Linked DNA regions of Thiocapsa rosea. The protein of the gene in region 1 purifies or fractionates together with the protein of each later gene. This does not show direct contact. Links are inferred from orthologs where the notes say so. Each region holds a gene or a part of one and is shown on either strand. Other genes may lie near its edges.

Region 1 (6,357 bases):
CGAGTATTCCCGCTCGGGATCGAAAACGACGGTTCCGCGTCGGTTGGGCCGACGCAGGAGGCCCAACAATCCAGCGGTGACCTCGCCCTCATCGATCGGGCTTCGTTCCTCGGCCCAACCCACAAGGAATTCTTGCACGGTCTCGGAGCGTGGGAGCGAGTACTGGTGGCTGGGCGCGCGCCGGCAACCGCCGGGAGATCTCCGAGTCCGAGGCTGGGCAGCGGCTCACTGAAGGAGCGCATCCGGGGTGTCGGCGGTAAGGATGCGCACGGACCAGCGGCGCAAGGTGTCGCTGTCGGCCGATTCGATCCGTTCGCGCAGGGCCTCGGCGGAGTCGGCACCGAATTTATTTTCGATCTGCCAGAGCAGGAGGTTGGCCTCGCCTTGGCGATTGCCTTTCTCGATCCCGGCGCGCTCGACGGTGGTGACGTACGGCATCTGTTTGCTCTCCTCGTAGGTGAAGATCTCTTGGCGGAAGGCGGTTTCCAAGGTTGCGGGTAATTGGATCATCCAATCGATGACGCGAAACAGCTCCAGGATGGTCTTGCGCGCGTAGCCACGATCATACATCAGGCGAATCAGGCGAAACTTCCAGGCTTTACGGGTTTCGGCATCCGTGGTGGCCTTGGCGCGGATCTGGGCCATGACGACCAGGGCAAACGGGTTCTCGCTGGCCTCCAGCGCGGGCCAGGCTTCGGGGGTGTCCCAGTCGATGAGCTTGACCACGGGGAAGCGAAAGTCGACCGAACAGCCCCAGAGGTCGTCGTGGTAATGCTCGGGGCGGAAGCGCGGATCGGTGTCGGCGAGCACGGCGAGGCTGGCGACGGGCACGCCGTGGGCGTCGCGGATCTTGTGGTTGTAGACGAACATGCGCTCGGCGAAGGCCGTCTCGGGCTCGCCCTGCACCTCCACATGGACCAGCACCCAAGCGGGCTGGCCGTCGAGACAGTGCAGGCCGACGAGCTTGTCGGCATAGCGGCGGCCGGTGTCGGCGTCGCGCACGATCTGCTGGAACTCCTTGTCGAGGAAGCGGTAGCCGAGGGACCAATCGATGCCGGCATGGATGCGCGGAAAGAGCAGGGCGAGGAACTCCGGGAAGTAGCCCTCCAGGGCCTCCTTCCAGGGGCTGTCGTGGTCGCTGCGCGGGGTGGGCTCGGCGGTGTCGGTCATGCGGGGCTCCTGTGACGGGGGATGGCCGCACTCTAATCCCCTGCAGGGTTTGATGGACACGCGACGTGCCGTCCAGGGGCGCTTGAGTGGATCTGGTTCGAGATCGGGTCCGCGGTGCGGACCGTCGGCCGATGCGGGCCGACGAGGTTTTGCTCTCGCTCCCATGCTCCAGCGTGGGAGCACAGTCGCGACGCTCCAGCGTCGCGTGGCAGGATCACCGCGCTAAGCCCCGGCCCGTGCCGACCGCGCGCGGCTGGAAACTCCCGGCGCATGACTTGCCTCGGCGTGCCATTGGAGACGCGACGCCGGAGCGTCGCTGCCTTGCTCCCACGCCGGAGCGTGGGAGCCAGAAGCTAGGCGCGCGGGGCTCGGCGAGCATTGAAAGAGACGGGACGGGACGCTGGAGCGTCGCGACCATGCTCCCACGCCGGAGCGTGGGAGCCAGAAGCGGCAGAAGCGGCTGGGGTTCGCAAGCTCACCCCAGCCTGCAATCAATCGCGGGGTTTTTCGTTGTCGTTGTCGTTGTCGTTGTCGTAATCGAGGTCATCCGGAATCCGATTACGATTACGATTACGATTACGACAACGACAACGACAACGAGACCGACAACGAGACAGATGCGAGAACGCGACGCATCGCTAGCCGTCCGACATGTTTCGGTTGTTTTTGAATCGTTGCTTAGCGGGGTTCGGTCGAGGGTCCGCCGACCCGCAGCAGGGCCAAGGTGATGTTGTCGGTCCCGCCTCGCTCGTTCGCCAGACGCACCAGCGCCTCGGCGGCGGGTTCGAGATCGTTCCCGAAGCTCGCCGTGAGGACCTGACATAGCCAGTCCTCCGGGACCATGCCGGTCAGTCCGTCGGTGCAGAAGAGAAAGATGTCGCCGCGTGCGAGATCCGCAACCCCGCCCGAGACCTTGACCTTCGGCGACGAGCCGAGTGCTCGAGTCAGGATGTTCGCTCCGATACCGTAGCGGCGTGCGTCTTCGCGCGTGCTGAAAAAGCCCTGGTCGACGACCTCCTGAATAAAGGAATGGTCCCGCGAAAGCGGCTCCAATCGCCCCTCGCGCAAACGATACAGTCGCGAATCACCCACGTAGCCGAAGGCCAGCCAATCGTCTCCGACGGCTCCGACCACCACGGTTGTGCCCATCCCCGAGAGATCCGGCTCGGCTTTGCTCAGTGTCCAAATGGCGACATTGGCGTCCTGGATCGCCGTCTCGACAAATGCCTTCGCCGTGTCGGGATGGAGGCGATCGGCCATGTCCTCTCTGAAACGTTTGGCGATGACCTCCGCCGCCAGTGCGCTTGCGACCTCGCCCGCCCGGGCGCCGCCGATGCCGTCCGCCACGATCAGGAAGCCGAGGACGGGGTCGACGGACACGGCATCCTCGTTGCCCGCACGCACGCGGCCGCGGTCGGTGCGCCAGGCATATTCAAGGGTAAGAGCCGTCACGACGCCACCATGTATCGCGTCGAAGTGATCGCCTGCACCCGAGGATCGAGGCTCAGGATCCAGGCGCCCCGTTGAGCTGGGCCGCCAGACGCTTGGGCTCCACGTAGCCCGGGATCATCTCGCCGGTCTCGGTGAGGATCGCCGGGGTCCCGCGCAGGCCGAGTTCCGCGCCGAGCGCCATGTGCGCGTCGACCGGGTTCTCGCAGGTCTTCTCCTGGATCGCCTTACCGGCCTTTGCGTCCGTCATAGCTGTACGCTGGGCGGCGGCATCGCCGGCGCACCAGACCGACACGGCCTCGGTGTACGCTGGACTGCCCTGCCCGGCGCGCGGATAGAAGAGGTAACGGACCCGGATCCCCTCTTGAGCATATTCGTCGATCTGGCCGTGCAGTTTGCGGCAATAGCCGCACTCGATGTCAGTGAAGACGGTCACGGTGTGCTTGGCGTCGGCCGGCCCGAAGACGACCATTTGAGATTCGCCGACCCCGTCGACCAGCGTCTTGCGTGCCCCTGCCAAGCGCGGCTCGGTCATGTCCTCGCGCGTCGTCAGATCGACGATCCGCCCGTCGACAAAATAACGCCCGTCGGCGGTGACGTACATGAGCTGAGTGCCGACCATGACCTCGTAGAGCCCCTTCACGGGTGAGGCCGTCACGCTGTCGATCTCGATGCCCGGTACGATCTTGCCGAGCGCATCCCGAATGGTCTTCTCGGGCGATGCCGATGCGGAGCCCGCGGCGAGCATCAATACTGCGAGGGCGAGCCCGGAAATTCTGGCTTTGGTCATTGGATATTCAATCTCTGAAGTTGGTGAACTGGATCGGCAGACCCCAATCTTCGCCGCGCAGCAGCGCGATCGCTTCCTGGAGGTCATCGCGTTTTTTTCCGGAGACACGGACCTGGTCTCCCTGAATCTGGGCCTGCACCTTGGTCTTGCTCGCCTTGACGGCCTTGACCATGCGCTTGGCGGTCTCGCTGTCGACACCCTGTTTGAGTGCGATCTCCTGTCGGGCCGCGCTGAGATTCGAGACGGGGTCGCCCGGGTCGAGCGATGCGAGATCGATCTTTCGTTTGACCAGCTTTTGACGGAGGATATCCATCATCTGCTGCAGGTGAAATTCCTGCTCGCCGATCATCAGGATCTTCTCGTCGCTCAGCTCGAAACTCGCCTTCACCCCCTTGAAGTCGAACCGGGTGTCGATCTCCCGGTTGGCCTGGTCGACCGCGTTGCGGACTTCCTGCAGGTCGGTTTCCGAGACGATGTCGAACGATGGCATAGGTTTTCTAGCTCCACAGGCAAATCACCGAAGACGGCCATTGTGCGAGAAAACCCGCCAAAAGCGAACCGCTCGCGCACCGCACCGCCCTCGTTCCGGTTCAGCCCCGTGGATGATGGCGCGCATGGAGCTGCTTTAAGCGCTCACGGGCAACATGGGTGTAGATCTGTGTGGTTGAAAGGTCGCTGTGACCCAAGAGCATCTGCACCACCCGCAAATCCGCGCCATGATTGAGTAGGTGCGTGGCGAAGGCGTGCCTCAGGGTGTGGGGCGAGAGGGGCTTGAAGACGCCCGCCTCAAGCGCGTAGCGCTTGATCAACAGCCAGAACGCCTGGCGCGTCATGCACTCGCTGCGGCAGGTCGGAAAGAGATACTCGGTCACGCGACCGCCGAGCAGCTCGGCACGGGGTCCGCGCAGATAGTCGAGCAGCCAGGATGTCGCCTCCTCTCCGAGCGGCACCAGCCGTTCCTTATCGCCCTTGCCGACGATCCGCACAACGCCCTGCGTCAGACCGACCTGCCCGGTCGTGAGGGTGACCAGCTCGGTCACCCGCAGACCGCTCGCGTAGAGTACCTCGAGCATGGTTCGGTCCCGGTGCCCCCGCGCATCGGCGGTATCGGGTGCACCCAAGAGCGCCTCGACCTCAAGCTCGCTCAGACTCTTGGGCAGAGGTCGACCGAGCTTCGGCGCCTTGACACGGGCGCTCGGATCGTCGCGGATCACACCGCGCCGCAGCAGATACTGATAGAACTGGCGTAGACAGGACAACAGACGCGCACTCGAGCGCGGCTTACGGCCCTCCTGCGAGAGAACGACCAGATAATCCAGCAGGTCCAACCGCTGCGCCTCGATCAGCGAGCGACCACGCTCGCGCGCGACCCAGGCGGCGAAGGCACGCAGATCCGACTGATAGGCCGCCAGCGTATTCGGACTCAGACCCCGCTCGAGCCAGAGTGCATCGGCAAAACCCTCGATGACCCCCGAATCCGGAGGCATTAAACCGCGTCTCCTGTGAGATGCGAGGTCATCATCCCCGGTTGGGCGATGTTCACAAACCGGGCCGGTAGGGTGGACGAGCGAGAGCGAAGTCCACCGAGTCCTGCACCGGCGTTGGTGGACTGCGCTGCGCTTGTCCACCCTACAGCGCATGTCCACCCTACGGCACTCCGCCGGCCATCGCAGAACGTGGCGCAGAGCGCCCCGGGGCATGCGTGACACCGCAGAGCGGATGTCACGAGCGAGTGATGTTTCGGGTGACCGACCTTGGGAGCAAGACCCGAGGGCATCATCCGGTATCGACCTTGCGGCAGCCCGCAAATGCCGGCACGGACGGCTCTTAAGTATTTAATTTTTTGTTTCTTTTTCATCTAAACCGCGTCAGGGAAAAGTCCACGGGGATCCTCCGGCAGAGGGTCCGACTCAAACGGCTGTTGAGAGCACAGACGCGGTTTACGGGCCTCATGCGAGAGCAGCCAGCGCTTAACCTCGAGCTTACGTCCACTCGTATCGCCCGAGAACCCGCCGAGGCCGTTGACCGCGACCACCCGATGGCAGGGCACCACGATCGGACAGGGGTTGGCGCGACAGGCCTGTCCGACCGCGCGCGGGGCGCTTCCGAGTTCTCGCGCGATCTCGCCGTAGGTGCGGGTCTCGCCTGCGGGGATCCGACGCAGCTCGGCCCAGACGCGTTGCTGGAAATCGGTGCCGATCAGCACGATCGGAAGATCGAAACCGGCCGATGCCTGCTCGAAATAGGCCGCGAGTTGTTGCCGGATGGCGGACGGCATCGTTTCCGATCCCGCTTCGGCTCCCCCGTCCGGCGGGTCCAAATCAACGCCGGTCAAGGTCTCGCCGTTCCAGTGGATGCCGATCGGGCCGATGGGAGTCTTGATCAGAGTCTGCGGCATGGTGTCTTCCTCCGATGGAGTATCGGCATCCGGTCTTCGACCGAGGCAAGGTCATGTTCATCTTAAACCGCGCCCTCCGCGGTATGCGATGTTTTTGGATGGGATCCGCCTCGGCTGAGTTGACAAACGCTGGAGCCGGCGCGGTTTAAGAAATTAAAAAAGATATGGTTTTAAACCGCGTTCCAGCCAAGGGCCGTGGATGCACCAAACGCCGAACTCACTCGAAAGTGCGCATCTCGCTCTGGACGCGGTTTAGCCAGCCCTGTTGCCCCGGAAAAGGCAGCATCAGCCTGTGGATAAGTCTGTGGGCGAGTTGTGCAGTGGGGAATGAGCGCAGTGCCCATGTGACTGTTTCTTCGAAAGCCTTTGACCAACAGGGCCCGTATGAGAATAATAAAAACAATGGCTTAAAGATTCTCCCGAAAAATGAACGATGAAGGCCCGAGGCTCCCGAGCGACCCCTCGGGAGACATCTGTCGGTGTGCATAACGTCTTTGCGAGTCGATCCGGGTTCGCAAAAAAGTCAAGTCCACAAAGGCGGTCATCGGTC
Region 2 (15,991 bases), 2.4 Mb from region 1 along the record:
TCCACAACCTCTTCGGCGACACGGATGCCGTGAATGTCGAGCTGGATGCGAGCGCGCCGGGCGGCTACCGTCTGCTCGATGCCGAGCGCGGCGACTCCACCGACGAGCTGTTGAGCTATGTGCACTTCGAGCCGCGGACCCTGCTCGCGCACTATCGACGCAAGCTGGACGCCGCCGGTCTGGACCGGCCGACCCGCGAGCAATTCTTCGTCGAGCTCAAGGCCGGGCTCTACGGCTACACCTATCTGGGCAGCTGAGCCATGCACGAGCTTTCCATCTGTCAGGCGCTGCTCGATCAGGTCGAGCGGATCGCCGTCGAGCACGGGGCCAGCGCGGTCGAGCGGATCCTGCTGCGGGTCGGGCCGCTCTCGGGTGTCGAGGGATCTTTGCTCCGTCACGCCTTTCCGCTGGCCGCGGCAGGGACCGTCGCGGAGAACGCCGAGCTGGTGATCGAGACGGCCCAGGTTCGGGTGGCCTGCAGCGATTGCGGTGCGGAGACGGAGGCGACCCCGAACCGGCTGTTGTGCGGAGACTGCGGCAGCTATAAGACGCGCCTGGTGAGCGGGGATGAGTTGTTGTTGGCGAACCTGGAGCTGACCATTCCGGACTAAACCGCGTTTTAAACTCTTCGGCCTCGTTTGGCGTTGATCGCGACCTCGCATGAATCCGAAACGCCGGCGCGACGCGGTTTAGGACACGAAACGAAAAATTTTCTAAAACGCGTCACTCTCCGAGGTTGTGAGTGGCTATCGAGGCAAGCCCCGAGCGATCAGCGCGCATAGAATGCCTGACGCGTTTTAGAAGCGTACACTCGGGATGATGCGCTCGCCCGGAGCGGCGATGCGCGACGAATCCGGAGTCGACCTCGCGCGATGTCGAGATCCGAATGCCCCGGCCCCACCTGGACAGCAAGGCGGGGCGGCGTCTATGGAGCCATCACTCATGTGCGATACCTGCGGCTGCAACATCACCCCCGGCAACGAGCATCTGGTTCGGGCGGACGGCAAGCACTCCAAAACCGCCGACGGCCGTGCGGCGGTGACCGTGCTCCAAGCCCTGCTCTCGGAGAACGATCACGAGGCGGCCCACAATCGGGAGCATTTCGATCGTCACCAGGTGCTGGCGTTGAACATCATGTCCTCGCCCGGTGCCGGCAAGACGAGCCTGCTGGAACGGACCATCGACGCCTTTGCGGGTCAGGTGCGCATCGCCGTCATCGAGGGCGATCTCGAGACCGAGAACGACGCCGAGCGTATCCGCGCCAAGGGTGTCCCGGCCGTGCAGATCTCCACCGGCACGGCGTGCCATCTGGACGCCCACATGGTGCACGACGCCCTGCATCGGTTGGATCTCAACGAGGTCGACATCCTCTTTATCGAGAACGTCGGCAACCTGGTCTGTCCGGCCAGCTTCGATCTCGGGCAGCACCGTAACGTCACGCTCCTGTCCGTACCGGAGGGCGACGACAAGCCGGCGAAATACCCGGTCATGTTCCGCGCGGCGGACCTGGTGCTCTGCACCAAATCGGATCTGCTCACCGTCCTGCCCGAGTTCTCGGTCGAACGTGCCGAGCACCATCTGCGCCAGCTTGCCAGCGTGGTGCCGTTCGAGTCGGTCTCCACGCGCGGCGAGGGCGACATCGAGCCCTGGCTGAATTGGCTGAGCGACGAACTCGCGGCCCAGCGCTCGCGCCTTGAACTGGGGCGCACCATTCGCCCCTCGGTTCAACCGGACGGGGCTCGGCTGCATGGTCATGCGGCGGACGGACACACACACGATCATCATGGCCATGGCCACACCCATCATCACGACCATGAGCACGGCCATGCGCATGACCACGCTCATCACCACCACACGCACGCCCATGAGCAGGATTGAGCCTCTTGCGACGCCTTGCCGTAGGGTGTAATTAGTGGCCGGGTCGCCGTCGATAGACGGCGACCCGCGAAGATTTCCGGATGCGCGACACGAGAGAAATCACACCAACCCAGGAGGAACGCCCGATGCCGATCAAACCGATCAGGACCCTGTCCGCCGTTTCACTCGCCGCACTGGCTGCGCTGACCGTCTATGCCCCCGTCAGCCAAGCCTTCAACTTCGGCAACATGATGAATCCGAGCCGCTGGATGGGCGGCGACCGCTACAACGACTACGACGATGGCTATTACGGCGGTCCTTACGGTGGTCCGGGCTTCGGTTACCCCTACGGCGGTTACGCACCCGGTTACGGTGCACCCGGATATGCGGCCCCCGGTTTCGTTGCACCTGCCCCGGGCTATGCCGCACCCGGCTACCCGGTCGCACCTGCTGCAGTCCCCGGAATCGCGCCTGCTCCTGCGGCCCAGGCGCCTGCCGCGAGTGCGGCACCCGTGGACAGCGCCGAGGTTCAAGCGCTCAAGCGGCGGGTCGAGGAGCTCGAGGCGGCACAACAGCAGCAGCGGTCCGCTCCACCGCCGGCACCGCCTGCCGGTGATTGGCCGTCCGCACCGGCCTTCCGCCCGATGAACCAATACTGACGCCTCGGCGAGGCGACGCCTTGTCGGTCAGCACCCCGCCATCCGGCGGGGTTTTGCCGCTCGCACGGGGCGCGGTGTCGATCCGTGATCGGCGTTGCGAGACGGCCCATCAAGAGGGATTCAGACGCATGATCACACTCAAGCGCGGCCTCGCCGGACTGCTGTTGGCCGGCGGACTCCTGTCCCAAGCCGCCTTCGGCAGCGGCTACGCCGTCTACACCAGCGACTCCGAATTCGCAGACGTGCTCGACGGGCTCAAGATGGCGATCCAAGAGCGCGGCATGTACATCAACAACGTGATGAACATGGGCGAGATGCTCGAACGCACCGGCAAGGATCTCGGCACGGATACGCCGCTCTACGCGCAAGCCGAGTCCATCGAGTTCTGCAGTGCCGTGCTCTCGCGCGAGATGAGCACCGAGAACCCGGTCCATGTGGTGAACTGTCCCTTCATCATCGCCGTCTACACCCTGCCCGAGGAGACGGGGACGACCTATGTCGCCCACCGCGAGATCCCCGCCGATCAGGTCGAATCCAGCCCGGCGATGGCCAAGGTCGCGGACATGCTCAAGGGGATCTCGGAGGCCGCCGTCTCCTGGTAGATGGTAGGATGACGGCCGTCGGATCGACTGCCGGAACGCACGCCCTGGACATCATCCTCCGTTATTTCCCCCGCGCCCTCCATGTCCTGCGCACGGAGGGCGTCGCCGTCCTGCTGCGCAAGCTCAAGCGCCGTCTAGGCACCACGCCGCTGCGTGTGGCCGACCCGCCGCGTCTGCTCGCGCTCTCCGAGCCCTTCGACCCGGTCGACCTGACGCCGGGCGCGGCGCCGCTGGTCTCGGTGGTGATCCCGGTCCACAACCAGTTCGGCTACACACATCACTGTCTCGCCGCGCTGGCCCACGTCGGCGCCCAGCGGGCCTTCGAGGTGATCCTGGTCGACGACTGCTCAAGCGACGGGACCGGCGAGCGACTCGTGCGCTACCCCGGTTTGCGCCTAATCCGCAACCCCGAGAACCTCGGGTTCGTCGGATCCTGCAATCGCGGGGCCGAGGCCGCGCAGGGTGCCTATCTGGTCTTTCTGAACAACGACACCCAGGTCCAACCCGGCTGGCTGGATGCGCTGATCGACACCTTCGAGGACGCACCGGATGCCGGGATCGTCGGCAGCCGCCTCCTCTATCCGGACGGCCGCCAGCAGGAGGCCGGGGCCATCCTCTTTGCGGACGGCACGGCCTGGAACTACGGCCACCTGGACGCCCCGGACAAGCCCCAATACAGCTATCGCCGCGCCGTCGACTATTGCTCGGGCGCCGCACTCGCCATCGAGACCGCGCTCTTCAGGCGTCTCGGCGGATTCGACAGCGCCTTCGCGCCCGCCTATTACGAGGATGCCGATCTGGCCTTCCGGGTACGCGCAGCCGGGCGCACGGTCTACTACCAGCCGCTGTCGCGCGTCGTGCACTTCGAGGGGATCAGCGCGGGGCGCGACGAGCAGACCCAGACGGGTTTGAAGCGATATCAGCGGATCAATGCCGAGACCTTCCGCACGCGTTGGGCCGAGGTCTTGGCCGGCTTCGGCGAGCGCGGCGAGGATCTGGAGCGGGCGAAGGAGCGCGCCGTACGACGCCGGGTCCTGGTGGTCGACAACTACATGGTCACGCCGGATCGCGAGTCCGGCTCGGTGCGGATGATCAACCTGTTCCGCATCCTGCAAGGGCTCGGCTTCAAGGTGACCTTCGCGGCGGCGAATCTGGAGGCACCCGAGCCTTATGTCGCCGACCTGCAGCGCATCGGTGTGGAGGTGCTCTACCGGCCCTACGTGCGCCGGATCCGCGACCATCTGGCCCGTCACGGGACCGACTACGACCTGGTGATCCTAAGCCGTGCCGATGCTGCGGCGGCCACGCTCGACGCGGCCCGGACCCACTGCCCCAGGGCACGGATCGTCTTCGATACGGTCGATCTGCACTTCCTGCGCGAGCACCGACTCGCGCAGCTGCAAGGCGATCGCGCGACCCTGCGTGTCGCCGAGCGGCGCAAGGCGCAGGAGCTAGACCTGATGCGTCGGGCCGATCTGACCTTCGTGGTCAGCGAGGCCGAGCGTGACATCCTGGCCGTTGAGGCGCCGGATGTCCGGGTCCATGTCGTCTCCAACATCCACCGGGTCTTCGGCTCGGCTAAGCCGTACGATGCGCGGAGCGGGATCCTCTTCATCGGCGCCTTCGCACACCCGCCGAACACCGACGCCGTCCTCTTTCTCTGTCGCGAGATCATGCCCTTGCTGCGCGTGCGCGTCCCGGACAGCCGGCTCAGCATCATCGGTGCGGATCCGCCGCGCGAGGTCCTCGCCTGCGCCGGGTCGGACATCGAGATCCTTGGACACGTCCCCGATGTCGAGCCTTTCTTCGCCGCGTGCCGTGCCTCGGTCGCACCCTTACGCTACGGCGCCGGGGTGAAGGGCAAGATCAACCAGAGTCTGGCCCACGGGCTGCCCGTCGTTGCGACCCGCGTCGCCGCGGAGGGCATGCATCTGGTCGACGGCGAATCGGTGTTGATCGCGGACGACGCGCCCGCCTTCGCCGAGGCGATCGCGCGGCTCGATCGGGATCCACTGCTCTGGCAGCGTCTCTCCGACGGAGGCATCCGGGTGATGGAGACCCATTTCGGCTTCGCCGCCGCCGAGCAGGCGCTGCGCGAAGCGCTCGATCTGGAGGACGGCACGTGAGCACGGCCGCATCGGTCCCCGCCATCGGCGTGATCGTCGTCAACTACAACGCGGGCGATCTGCTGACCCAGTGTGTCGGGGCGGTCCTCGGAGCGGATGTGCCGGTCGAGGTCATCGTCAGCGACAACGGGTCGGACGACGGGAGCCTTGAGCATCTGCGCGCGATGTTCGGCACGGATCCGCGCCTGCGCATCCTCGAAAACCGGTCTAATCTGGGCTTCGCCGCGGCCAACAATCGCGCCTTGCCGCTGGTCCGGGCCGATCGCCTGCTGTTTCTGAATCCGGACTGCCTGGTCGGACCCGACACACTGGGGCGGATGCTCGCCTTCATGGAGAGCCGCCCGGACGTCGGTATGGCCGGCTGCATCGTGCGCAACCCGGACGGGAGCGAGCAGGTGGCGAGCCGCCGCACGATTCCCGACCCCTGGATCGCGCTCAAACGCATCCTGCGGCTCGATCGGCTCCTGCCCGATCGGGGCGGGCGCCGTCTGAACCTTCATCATGAGCCGTTGCCCGCCGAGCCGGTCGCGGTCGAGGCGATCTCCGGATCCTTCATGCTGGTGAGCCGGCGGGCGCTCGACGCGGTCGGGCCGCTCGACGAGGGCTATTTCCTGCACTGCGAGGATCTCGACTGGTTCGTGCGTTTTCGACAGGCCGGTTGGACGATCGCGCTCGTCCCGGATGTCAGCGTGATCCATCACAAAGGTGCCTGCAGCCGACGCCACCCGATCGAGGTCGAGCGGCACAAGCATCGGGGGATGGAGCGCTTTTACCGCAAGTTCCAGGCTCGGGAATATCCAATGTTCTTCAATGGGTTGGTTATCTTCGGCATCCGGGTCCATTTCTGGAGCCGGGTCTTCATCGACACCCTGAGCCGACTGTTCCATCGCCCGAGATCGGGGAAGAGGGGCTGATCATGGACCAAGACGCAAGCGCGCGGCTCGGATCGATCCTCGTCACCGGAGCGACCGGCAAGGTGGGCCGACGGCTGGTCGCGGAGCTGCTGCGGACCGGCCACCGCGTGGCGATCGTCACGCGATCCTCTGATGCGGCGCAGACACTCTGGCCAGAGCAAGGACCGGCGCCGGGTCCCGAGATCCGTGCCGCCGACCTGACCGACCCGTCGAGCCTCGGATCGGTCTGCGACGGCATCGACACCCTATTCCACTTGGCGAGCTACTCGCCGCGTCCGGACGAGCCGGACATCTACGAGGCAGCCTCCCACTGGCCGGTGACCGCCGAGGGCACCGCCACTCTGATGGCCCGCGTCGAGCCGTCCGGGATTCGGCGTGTCGTCTATCTAAGCAGCATCAAGGCGATGGGAGACCGGGCCGGTGCGCTCGGCCGACCCGCCGACGAGTCGGTTGCCCCGGCGCCGGACAGTCTCTACGGTCGCGCAAAGCTCGCAGCCGAGCGCAGTGTCCTGGAACTTGGACGCGCGACCGGCCGACACACCGTGGTTCTGCGGCTTCCCATGGTCTACGGCCTCGGGGACAACGGAAACATCGCGCGCATGGTCAAGGCGGTCGCGGCGGGGCGCTTCCCGCCTTGGCCTCGCATCGAGAATCACCGCGCAGCGATCCATGTCGAGGATGCCGTCGCCGCCGCAATCCTGGTCGCCGGCCGGCCCGAGACGGCCGGCGAGGTCTACCTGGTCACCGACGGCCGAGACTATTCCACCCGCTGGCTCTACGAGCAGAGCCTCATCGCACTCGGCCGGCCCGTGCCGCGCTGGACCACCCCGCTCCCGGTTCTGCGTCTCGCGGCCGGCATCGGTACGCTCGGCGAACGCCTGACCCGACGGCGCATGCCGCTGACCCTGGACGGGCTCGGCAAGCTCACGGGTGATGCCTGGTTCTCCTCGGCGAAGATCGAGCGCGACCTGGGCTTTCGGGCGCGACAGACGCTCAAGGCCGAGATCCCGCATCTGGCCAGGGCTCTGTCGAACATGCCCGACGCCGAGGAATGAGACATTCGGTCCGCACGATCGGACGAGGCGGATCGGCGTGGCTTCGCAAAACCGGCAGAGGGAGCGCCTGTCAGCCGGAATCACCCGTCGTCTCGGGCATGACCTGCTCAAGCACTTGGGCCACCGCGCGATCGGTCAGGGGATCCTGGCTCAAGACGCGCGCCGTCCCCTTGCGCAGATGGCCTGCGAGGCTGGTCGTGGCCAGGGTCAAGGCGTTGTCCCCCTGACGGTTGGTGAAGAGATAGACCCCGCGATACTTGCTGACCCAGCCGAGCCGCAAGGTCTTGCGCGTCCCCCGGAAACTCTGGAACTCCACCCAATCGCCGACCTCGAGCGATCGGGCGAGCAGCAGATATTGATCCGGCGGTGCGGTCTCCTCGGACGCCGGCGTCGCGTCCTCGCCGCGCGCCATTTCCGCGGCGAAGGACGGTGCGTTTGCCGCTCCGGAGGTCTGCAGCAACTCGGATGCGGAGGTCGCGAAGGCATCCTGGTCCAACGGTTTCCCCGGCGGCGGCTCCTTGTGCAGGGCGCCCATGTGAAGCCGGATCAGGCGGTCGAAGAAGGGATCCCATGCCTCCTCGAGATGGACCGTTTCCAGGCCACGGCGCAACCGCTTGAGGAGATCCGGGAGCGCCGTGAGGAGACGATTGCGCTCCTGGGCCGTGTCTTTGGGCTTAACGCTCCAGATCAGGTCGTCCATCGTCGCCAGTGCTTCGCGCCACGGCTCGGCCGCATCGCCGAAGCGGATAAAGACATCGATCAGCACCCGACGCCAAAACCGATCGAAAAACGACGCAACCAGCACGGGAAGCGCAACGTCGGCGGTCCGGGTCGCCAATTCCTCGCCCACTCGCGTGGCCGCAATCTCCTGGCGATCGCGCTGCTCAAGCTGATCGAAGACACGCTGCGACTTGCTTTGCGCGTGCTCTTCTTCCTCGCGCAGGAACTCTTCGAGCCTGTAGGTCTGAACCGCGAAGACGTTCAGGTCCTCGTCGAACCCCTCGACGACGGCATCGACGATCTCCCGGACCTTATCGACCAGGCGGGGCTCGTCCTTCTCGTTGCGCCCGATTCCGGAGCTCGCGACCACGTCGAGCAACCGACGGGCCGGGTGCCTGCGATCGGAAAAGAAGGACTTGTCGACCAACGCGACCTTAAGCACCGGAATCTGCAACTTGGCCAACTCCGCGCGCACGGTCGCCGAGAGCTCGGGGTCGTTGAAGATGGCATCGAAGAGCCGTGCGACGATGTCGATGGTCATGGCATCGAGCGGCCGCGACCACATCATCATGGGAGCGGCGCGAATCTGTTGAAGCACATTCCCACGCCGCGGATCGATGTTCGAGGATCTCAGGCCCGGAATCTGCCGAACATCCGTGAACCCTCGCTGGAGCGCGTTCAACGCCTCGATCAGCTGGGCGAGGCCAAGCGCGGGTGTCTCCGGACCGCCCGGTGCGGCGCCGCCCTTGGACGCGCCGGGCGCGCCGGGCGCACCGGGCGCAGCGGTCGTCCGGGAGAGTCGGCCGCGACTCGCGGTCTGGATCGCGCGGGCCAACTGGCCGAAGACGTCGTCGTTCGCCAGGCGCGGAAGGCGCTCGAAATCCACCCGCGTGTGGACCCGGGCACCCGGCTCGACAAGGCTCTGCTCTTCCTGCTCGGTCAATCCCGGATCCTCGGAAGGCTCGAAACCGGCCCACCCCGACATCCCGCCGATACTGCCGCCGGGCTGGTCGGGGGTCTCGCTGCGCGGAGCCGACAGGGGGCCTGCAAGCGGGATGGTCGGAAGCACGCCGGACTGAACGAGAAAACGATTCAGATCCGCGTAGACGCCGGGAAGCTCGACGGAGGTCTGACGCTCGAACTCGTGCAGAAGGATCAAGGCGAGCTGCTCGCGCACATCCAGGTCGTTCAGGGCCTGGAGCATGGCGCTGAAGACGGTGCGCGGATACAGCGGATTGTCGTCCTGGCTGATCCGCGGCACGCGCAGGAGTGCGGCGAGACGGCGGTCGAGCGCCGTGAGCTGCTGCGAGCAGTTACATGCCGCGCGGGCCGAGAGTTTGCCGATGGCCAGATCACGCTCGAAGTCGTCGGTATCCACGAGACGCAGCTCGTCGGTCTCGTGCATCACCGTCGCGGCCTCTTTCGACTGCAAGGCCGCGACGCTCGCGTCGAAGCAGGCGACGTAGGTACTGCGGAACTGCTGCAGGAGCTGTTGCCCTCGGTTGTCGAGGAAGTCCATCGCCGAGAAATAGAGCTGCTGTTGCTCCAGGCTGGTCGCGCGGTCGGCCATGCCGAGAAAATCCTCGCTCGCCCCGCCGAGATGCTGCGCGAACACGGTCGCCAGACCGTGCGCAAGGCGGTCGCGACACCCGCTCAGCAGTGCGGCCGCATCCGTCGGTGTCAGGCCCGCGACGACGTCGGGCGTCTCGAGCGGAGGAGCTGAGGAGGTGGTGGAGGTGTCGGCCATGGATGCAGGTCTCGAATGTTCAGCCGCACCGTTGCGGCATCGGAGGCATCCTTTGCCGACATCGACCCCCGAGATGCCGTGGACTCGGCACGATGACGGCAGCTGAGCCTCAAACGCCGGCGGGGTCGACCTGAAGGCAAGTATAGGGCAGGTCCGAAACCGATGCCGCGGGTCGAGGATATCGGGTCGTCGTCGAGAGTCAGAAAGTCCGAAATCCAAGCGTCGAGGCTTCCGGAAATCTAAGCAGCCTGGTCAGGAATCCGCTCGAACGGATCGATCGCGACAGCGCGCCGGGGCCCGCCGACTTCAGTCGGCACCCGGGGAGGCGGACTTCAGTCCGCAGCGCGAGCGCGCTCGGGCGACTGAAGCCGCCCGTCCCCGGGAGCCGGATGAATCCGGCGTACCCGGGCGGTCGCGGTCGGCGACCTGGACACTGCCGATGGGGCCGAAACGATGATCAAGACCATGCAATTGACTAAGAACTGGTTTCGATGTCTACGCAGTGATAACAATATACCGCTTAACAAGATGCTGCACTCGGACTGCAACTCCGCTACGCTTCGTTGCCGCCGGTGGGTTCTGTCGTTATACCGAAGAGATTAGAGCACCATGAAAGTTATCCTTCTTGGAAACGCTGGAGCGGGTAAAAGCACCCTGTCCAGAAAACTGATGGCCAAGCATCCCGCCGCCCGGCTGTCGCTGGATGAGGTGGCTTTTCAAGGTGGTACGGAAAGACGCCCTCTTCAAGACAGCATTGAGGATGTGAAACACTGGATTGCATGCAACGAAAGCTGGATCATCGAAGGCTGTTACGCCGACATTATTGAGCCCGTATTGGAGCGCTGTGATGAACTTATCTTCCTCAACCCCGGGGTAGATGCGTGCATTGCACACTGCCGCTCAAGACCGTGGGAGCCGGAAAAGTTTAGCTCACGCCAAGAACAAGACGAAAATCTAGAAAACCTGCTCCAATGGGTTAACTCCTACGAGAGCCGTACGGACGAATATGGGCTCTCAAGGCACCGGGCGCTCTACGAATCGTTTCATGGCAAGAAGCGTGAATTCAATGATCCGAGCGAGTATGAATTGGCATAAGGTGATTTCCGGGAAAGGATCTACCGGCGTGCAGAGGCGAATGCATTCACCCCTACCGTCCCTACAGGTCTTCCCGGCATGCGCAGACGGGATGCCCATTCTCGGAAATCGCCTAACCGGCGAGCAGCCGCCCCTCTCCCGCCCCGTCGCGACGCCCGATGCAGACCCCTTCGCGCATCCGGACGCCCAGCGGCGTTTCCGGATCATGAGCGATGCGCAGGAGCTTGAGCGGGCCTTCGCGTCGACATCCGAGGCCGCGCCCGAACGATTCAGTTCAATTATCGCACCTGGCATCAGATCCGAAGCCAAGCGGACCGCCTTCACGGTCAGGAAACACAAATGCCGTTTCCTGGACGACTTATTCCACCGTCACCGATTTGGCCAAATTCCGGGGCTGATCCACATCGGTCCCCTTGAGCACGGCGACGTGATAGGCAAGGAGCTGCAAGGGGATCGTGAAGATAATGGGGTCGATCAGATCGTCGGTCTCGGGGAGGCGGATGACGGTGACGCCTTCCTCTTCGACCATGGGGACATGCAGGTCGGCGAAGACGTAGAGCTGGCCGCCGCGTGCGCGGACCTCTTCGAGATTGGATTTGAGCTTTTCGAGCAGGGCATTGTTGGGCGCGACGGCGACCACGGGCATTTGCTCGTCGATCAGTGCGAGGGGGCCGTGCTTGAGCTCGCCCGCCGGGTACGCCTCGGCGTGGATGTAGGAGATCTCCTTGAGCTTGAGCGCGCCTTCCATGGCGATCGGGTATTGCTCGCCGCGCCCGAGAAAGAGCGTGTGCTGCTTGTCGACGAAGACCTCGGCAAGGGCGGCGATACGGTCGTCGAGATCCAGCACGGCCTCGACCTTGCCAGGGAGCGCCCGCAGCAGCGCGACCACATGGGCCTCGGCGGTGTCGCTCAGGGCGTTTTCATGGCCGAGCGCCACGGTCATCAGCAACAAGGACACCAGTTGGGTGGTAAACGCCTTGGTTGAGGCCACACCGATCTCGGGGCCGGCATGGGTGAGCAGCACCAGGTCCGACTCGCGTACCAAGGAGCTTTCGGGAACATTGCAGATGGCGAGCGTCGCCGCGTAGCCCGAGGACTTTGCCAGACGCAGCGCCGCCAGGGTATCGGCCGTCTCGCCGGATTGGGAGAGGGTGACGAACAGGGCGTCGGACGGTACCACCTGTTTGCGATAGCGGTACTCGCTTGCCACCTCGACGGTGCACGGCAGACCGGCGAGGGCCTCGATCCAGTAGCGTGCGACCAAGGCGGCATGATAGCTGGTGCCGCAGGCGACCAGGGTCACCGCCTTGACCCGAGCGAAGATCTCGGGGGCCAGATTGCCGAAACTCTCGGGCAGGACGCGGTTGCCGGCCAGGCGACCTTCGAGTGTGTCGGCGATCGCACGCGGCTGCTCGAAGATCTCTTTGAGCATGAAGTGGCGGTACTCGCCCCGCTCGGCGGCATCGGCCGAGACGGCGGAGGTCTTCACCGGCCGCACGACGAGGTTGCCGTCGCGGTCCCAGATGCGGACCGATTCGCGGGTCAGCTCGGCGATATCGCCTTCTTCGAGGAAGATAAAGCGATGGGTGACGGGCAGTAGGGCAAAGACATCGGAGGCGATGAAATGCTCGCCGAATCCGACCCCGATGACCAGAGGGCTCCCTTGGCGTGCCGCGACGAGATGCTCGCCATCCTGCGCATCGATGACGCCGAGGGCATAGGCGCCGCGCAGGCGTGTCGTCGCCAGACGCACGGCATCGAGCAGATGATGGCCGGCCTCGAGCTGGTCGAAAACGGCGTGGACGACGACCTCGGTATCGGTTTCGGACGTGAAACGGTGGCCCGCAGCGGTTTGCTCGCGACGCAGGTCTTCGTGATTCTCGATGATCCCGTTGTGCACGACCACGCAGCGGTCGCGACAGACATGGGGATGGGCGTTGCGGGTCGCAGGCTCGCCGTGGGTCGCCCAACGCGTGTGCGCGATGCCCAGCGTGCCGGGCAACGGCCGCTCGGCGACCGCCTCGGCCAGGCGCGCGACCTTGCCGAGCGTACGGGCGCGATTGAGCCTGCAAGGTGCCTCGAGGACCGCGATGCCGGCGGAGTCGTAGCCCCGATACTCGAGACGCCTCAGCCCTTCCAGCAGGATGGCCGAGACCGGACGTTGAGCGATCGCACCGACGATACCGCACATGACTTGTCCCTCGTTTGTCTTAAACCACGCCCAGCGCAGTATGCAATGTTTTGGGAAGGGGTCGGCCCCGGCAGACTTGATGATCGTTGGAATCGGCGCGGTTTAGACCGATCCGAGCCGATCAGGTGACCGGCCGCTTCCGAGGCCGCGTCCATCCCGGAATCGTCCTTTGCGGGGCGCGCGTCAGCGTGAGCTGGTCCGGCGGAGTATCGCGCGCAATTACGGAACCGGCGCCGATGGTCGCTCCGGCGCCGACCCGCACGGGCGCGACCAGAGCAGTATTGGATCCGATAAAGGCGCCGTCTTCGATCAGGGTGAGCGATTTGTTGGCACCGTCGTAGTTACAGGTGATGGTCCCCGCGCCGACATTCACGCCGGCGCCGATCTCGGCGTCGCCGAGATAGCTCAGGTGATTGGCCTTGCTGCCGGCGCCGAGGCTGGTCTTTTTGATCTCTACGAAATTTCCGACATGGGTGTGGTCGGCAAGTCGAGTATCGGGACGCAGTCGCGCGAACGGACCGATCCGCGCTTGGGCCCCAACCACGGCACCCTCGATCACCGAGTTGGCCAGGACGTGAGTGTCCGGACCGATGCTGCAGTCCTTCAGAAGACAGTTGGGGCCGATACGTGTGCCGCTCGACAGCCGAACCACGCCCTCGAATATGCAGTTGATGTCGATGACGACATCCGGCTCGGCCTGAAGGACGCCGCGCAGATCGAACCGCGACGGATCCGCCAAGGTCACGCCGGAGCGCATCAGGTCTTCGGCGGCATGGAGCTGATAGTCGCGCTCGAGGGCCGCGAGTTGAACTCGGTCGTTGACGCCGGCGACCTCCGCGAGTCGGCCGGGCCGGGTCGATGCAACCGCCACGTCCTCGGCTGCGGCCAGCGCGGTGACGTCGGTGAGATAGTATTCTCCCTGAACGTTGTCGTTACCGATGCGGGCGAGCCAGCCGTCGAGCTTCGATCGGTCGGCGACCAGAATGCCTGTGTTGATCTCGGTGATGGTGCGCTGTTCGGGTGTCGCGTCCTTTTCCTCGACGATCCCGATGACTTGACCGCGGCTGTCGCGCAGGATCCGTCCGTAACCGGCGGGATCCGGAACGTCGGCGGTCAGGATCCCGAGATCGGTATCGACCGCGACCTGGAGCAGACGATTCAAGGTCTCGCCGGTGATGAGCGGCACGTCGCCGTAGAGGATCAAGACGCGGTCCATGTCCGCGACCTGGGGCATGGCCTGAATGACGGCGTGTCCGGTGCCCAATTGCTCGGCCTGCTCGACCCAGAGGCATCCGGTATCGGCCAACGCGGTGCGGACCTGGTCGCCGCCGTGACCGTACACGGTGACGATGCGCGCGGCGCCGATCGACTCGGCGGTGTCCATGACATGGCCAAGCAGCGGCTTCCCGGCCAAGGGATGAAGTACCTTCGGAAGAGCGGAGCGCATCCGCTTGCCGAGCCCCGCCGCCAAGATCACGACTCCAAGCCTCATCGCTTCGCCCTCTTCGAACGTCGGATCAGTGCAGACCGCCACCCGGGAGCATACCACCCCCGCCAAGGTCGGCCGTCAACTCCGCATGTGTCGGCTCGCGCACCTCCTCGATCCGGACATGCACGCGCAGCGTCTTGCCGGCAAGCGGATGGTTGCCGTCGAGGATGAGCTTGCCGTCCTCGATCCGGGTGACGTGGAACTGGCGCGTTTCCCCCGCCTCGTTCTCCATCTGCACCTCGGCACCGACAAACCTGAATTCGGTCGGCACGTTCTCCAAGGTGTCGGTAAAGATCAGGTCGGGATCATACGCGCCGAAGCCTTGATCCGGTCCCAGAACCAGCTCGACCGCGTCGCCGGCGCGGCGCCCGTCGACGGCCGCACCCATGCCGCCGATCAGCTCGTTCTGACCGCCGTGAATATAGCTGACCGGGATATCGGTCTGCTCCAGGATGTTGCCCTGCCCGTCCTCGATTCGGTAGGTCAGTGCGACAAGCTTGCCGGCGCTGATGAGCTGTTCGGTCATGATGGGGTTCGCCTCCGGGTCAGGATGGGCCGGCGGGGCCCCCTTGCGGGTCGCCGGTGCGGCGTGGCGAACAAGGGGAGCAGGAAGAGGGTCGAGGCGATGCCTCGTAGAACGAACGGCCCGCGCGTGTCCGAGCGGGCCTATGAATTCGTAAACTCAAGAAGCGATCCGGACGGATCAGCCCTTCATCTTGCGGAGCTTCTCGATCGCTCGCAACTGTGCGATCGCCTCGGCCAGCTCGGCTTGGGCCTTGGCGTACTCGAACTGAGCGGTCTGACCGGCTAATGCCTCCTCGGCACGGCGCTTGGCGTCGAGCGCCGCGGCCTCGTCGAGGTCACGCGCACGGATCGCGGTATCGGCCAAGACGGTCACGACATGCGGCTGGACCTCGAGCATGCCGCCGGAGACATAGAAATGCTCCTGCTCGCCGTGCTCGTTCTCGACCCGTACGTCACCCGGCTTCAGACGGCTGATGAACGCGGTGTGCCGGGGCGCGATACCGACCTCGCCCAGCTGGGCGGTCGCGTACACCATGGTCGCCTGACCCGAATGAATCGCCCCTTCGGCGCTTACGATATCGACGTGAATTGTCATCGCCATAGTGCACCCCTATTAAACCGCGTCATGTTGTCAAACATGACGTTCTCGCGGAATCGGTCCGAAGCGGACTTCAGTCCCTCTGTGCCGACGCGGTTTAAAATGAAAAAATAAAATCCTAAAACGCGGCAGCTCCGACATCTGTCGAGAAGTGCGCCGCTCGACCAAGGCCATGAACAGCGCACGTCGCTCAGGCCGCGTTTTAGCTACCCATCTTCTCGGCCTTGGCCACTGCTTCTTCGATGCCGCCGACCATATAGAAGGCCTGCTCGGGCAGGTGATCGTAGTCGCCGCTCACGATCGCCTTGAAGTCCTTGATGGTGTCTTTGACGGACACGAACTTGCCGGGCGAGCCGGTGAAGACCTCGGCCACGAAGAAGGGCTGCGAGAGGAAGCGCTGGATCTTGCGGGCA

What was found.
Region 2: the proteins of BDD21_RS17165 (region 1) and BDD21_RS06535 purify together in Escherichia coli (affinity purification with mass spectrometry, with the first as the bait; 2 studies listed by BioGRID). This does not show direct contact. The link is inferred for Thiocapsa rosea from one-to-one orthologs.

The regions. Positions count from the first base shown.
Region 1 is NZ_RBXL01000001.1:3,804,329-3,810,685, reverse strand. What follows is about bases 1,543-4,531. They hold BDD21_RS17165 (DsbC family protein), read right to left. Parts: upstream 3,410-4,531; coding sequence 2,675-3,409; downstream 1,543-2,674. Other genes in these bases: xerD (site-specific tyrosine recombinase XerD), read right to left, coding at 4,000-4,531; BDD21_RS17160 (YajQ family cyclic di-GMP-binding protein), read right to left, coding at 3,417-3,899; BDD21_RS17170 (PP2C family protein-serine/threonine phosphatase), read right to left, coding at 1,849-2,622. Outside these bases: BDD21_RS17180 (RpnC/YadD family protein), read right to left, coding at 226-1,170; more of xerD, read right to left, coding at 4,532-4,896; BDD21_RS17150 (methylated-DNA--[protein]-cysteine S-methyltransferase), read right to left, coding at 5,268-5,807. UniProt on the Escherichia coli protein: Acts as a disulfide isomerase, interacting with incorrectly folded proteins to correct non-native disulfide bonds.
Region 2 is NZ_RBXL01000001.1:1,409,134-1,425,124, forward strand. The notes cover bases 13,233-15,991. They hold BDD21_RS06535 (FKBP-type peptidyl-prolyl cis-trans isomerase), read right to left. Parts: upstream 14,982-15,991; coding sequence 14,484-14,981; downstream 13,233-14,483. Other genes in these bases: glmU (bifunctional UDP-N-acetylglucosamine diphosphorylase/glucosamine-1-phosphate N-acetyltransferase GlmU), read right to left, coding at 13,233-14,458; BDD21_RS06540 (F0F1 ATP synthase subunit epsilon), read right to left, coding at 15,159-15,581; atpD (F0F1 ATP synthase subunit beta), read right to left, coding at 15,781-15,991. In the rest of the region: speA (biosynthetic arginine decarboxylase), read left to right, coding at 1-257; hydrogenase maturation nickel metallochaperone HypA, read left to right, coding at 261-611; hydrogenase nickel incorporation protein HypB, read left to right, coding at 943-1,878; BDD21_RS06490 (hypothetical protein), read left to right, coding at 2,004-2,516; BDD21_RS06495 (DUF302 domain-containing protein), read left to right, coding at 2,645-3,118; BDD21_RS06500 (glycosyltransferase), read left to right, coding at 3,127-5,244; BDD21_RS06505 (glycosyltransferase family 2 protein), read left to right, coding at 5,241-6,158; BDD21_RS06510 (NAD-dependent epimerase/dehydratase family protein), read left to right, coding at 6,161-7,213; BDD21_RS06515 (DUF1631 domain-containing protein), read right to left, coding at 7,284-9,680; BDD21_RS06520 (AAA family ATPase), read left to right, coding at 10,290-10,775; glmS (glutamine--fructose-6-phosphate transaminase (isomerizing)), read right to left, coding at 11,134-12,966; more of glmU, read right to left, coding at 13,088-13,232. UniProt on the Escherichia coli protein: Folding helper with both chaperone and peptidyl-prolyl cis-trans isomerase (PPIase) activities. Chaperone activity prevents aggregation of unfolded or partially folded proteins and promotes their correct folding.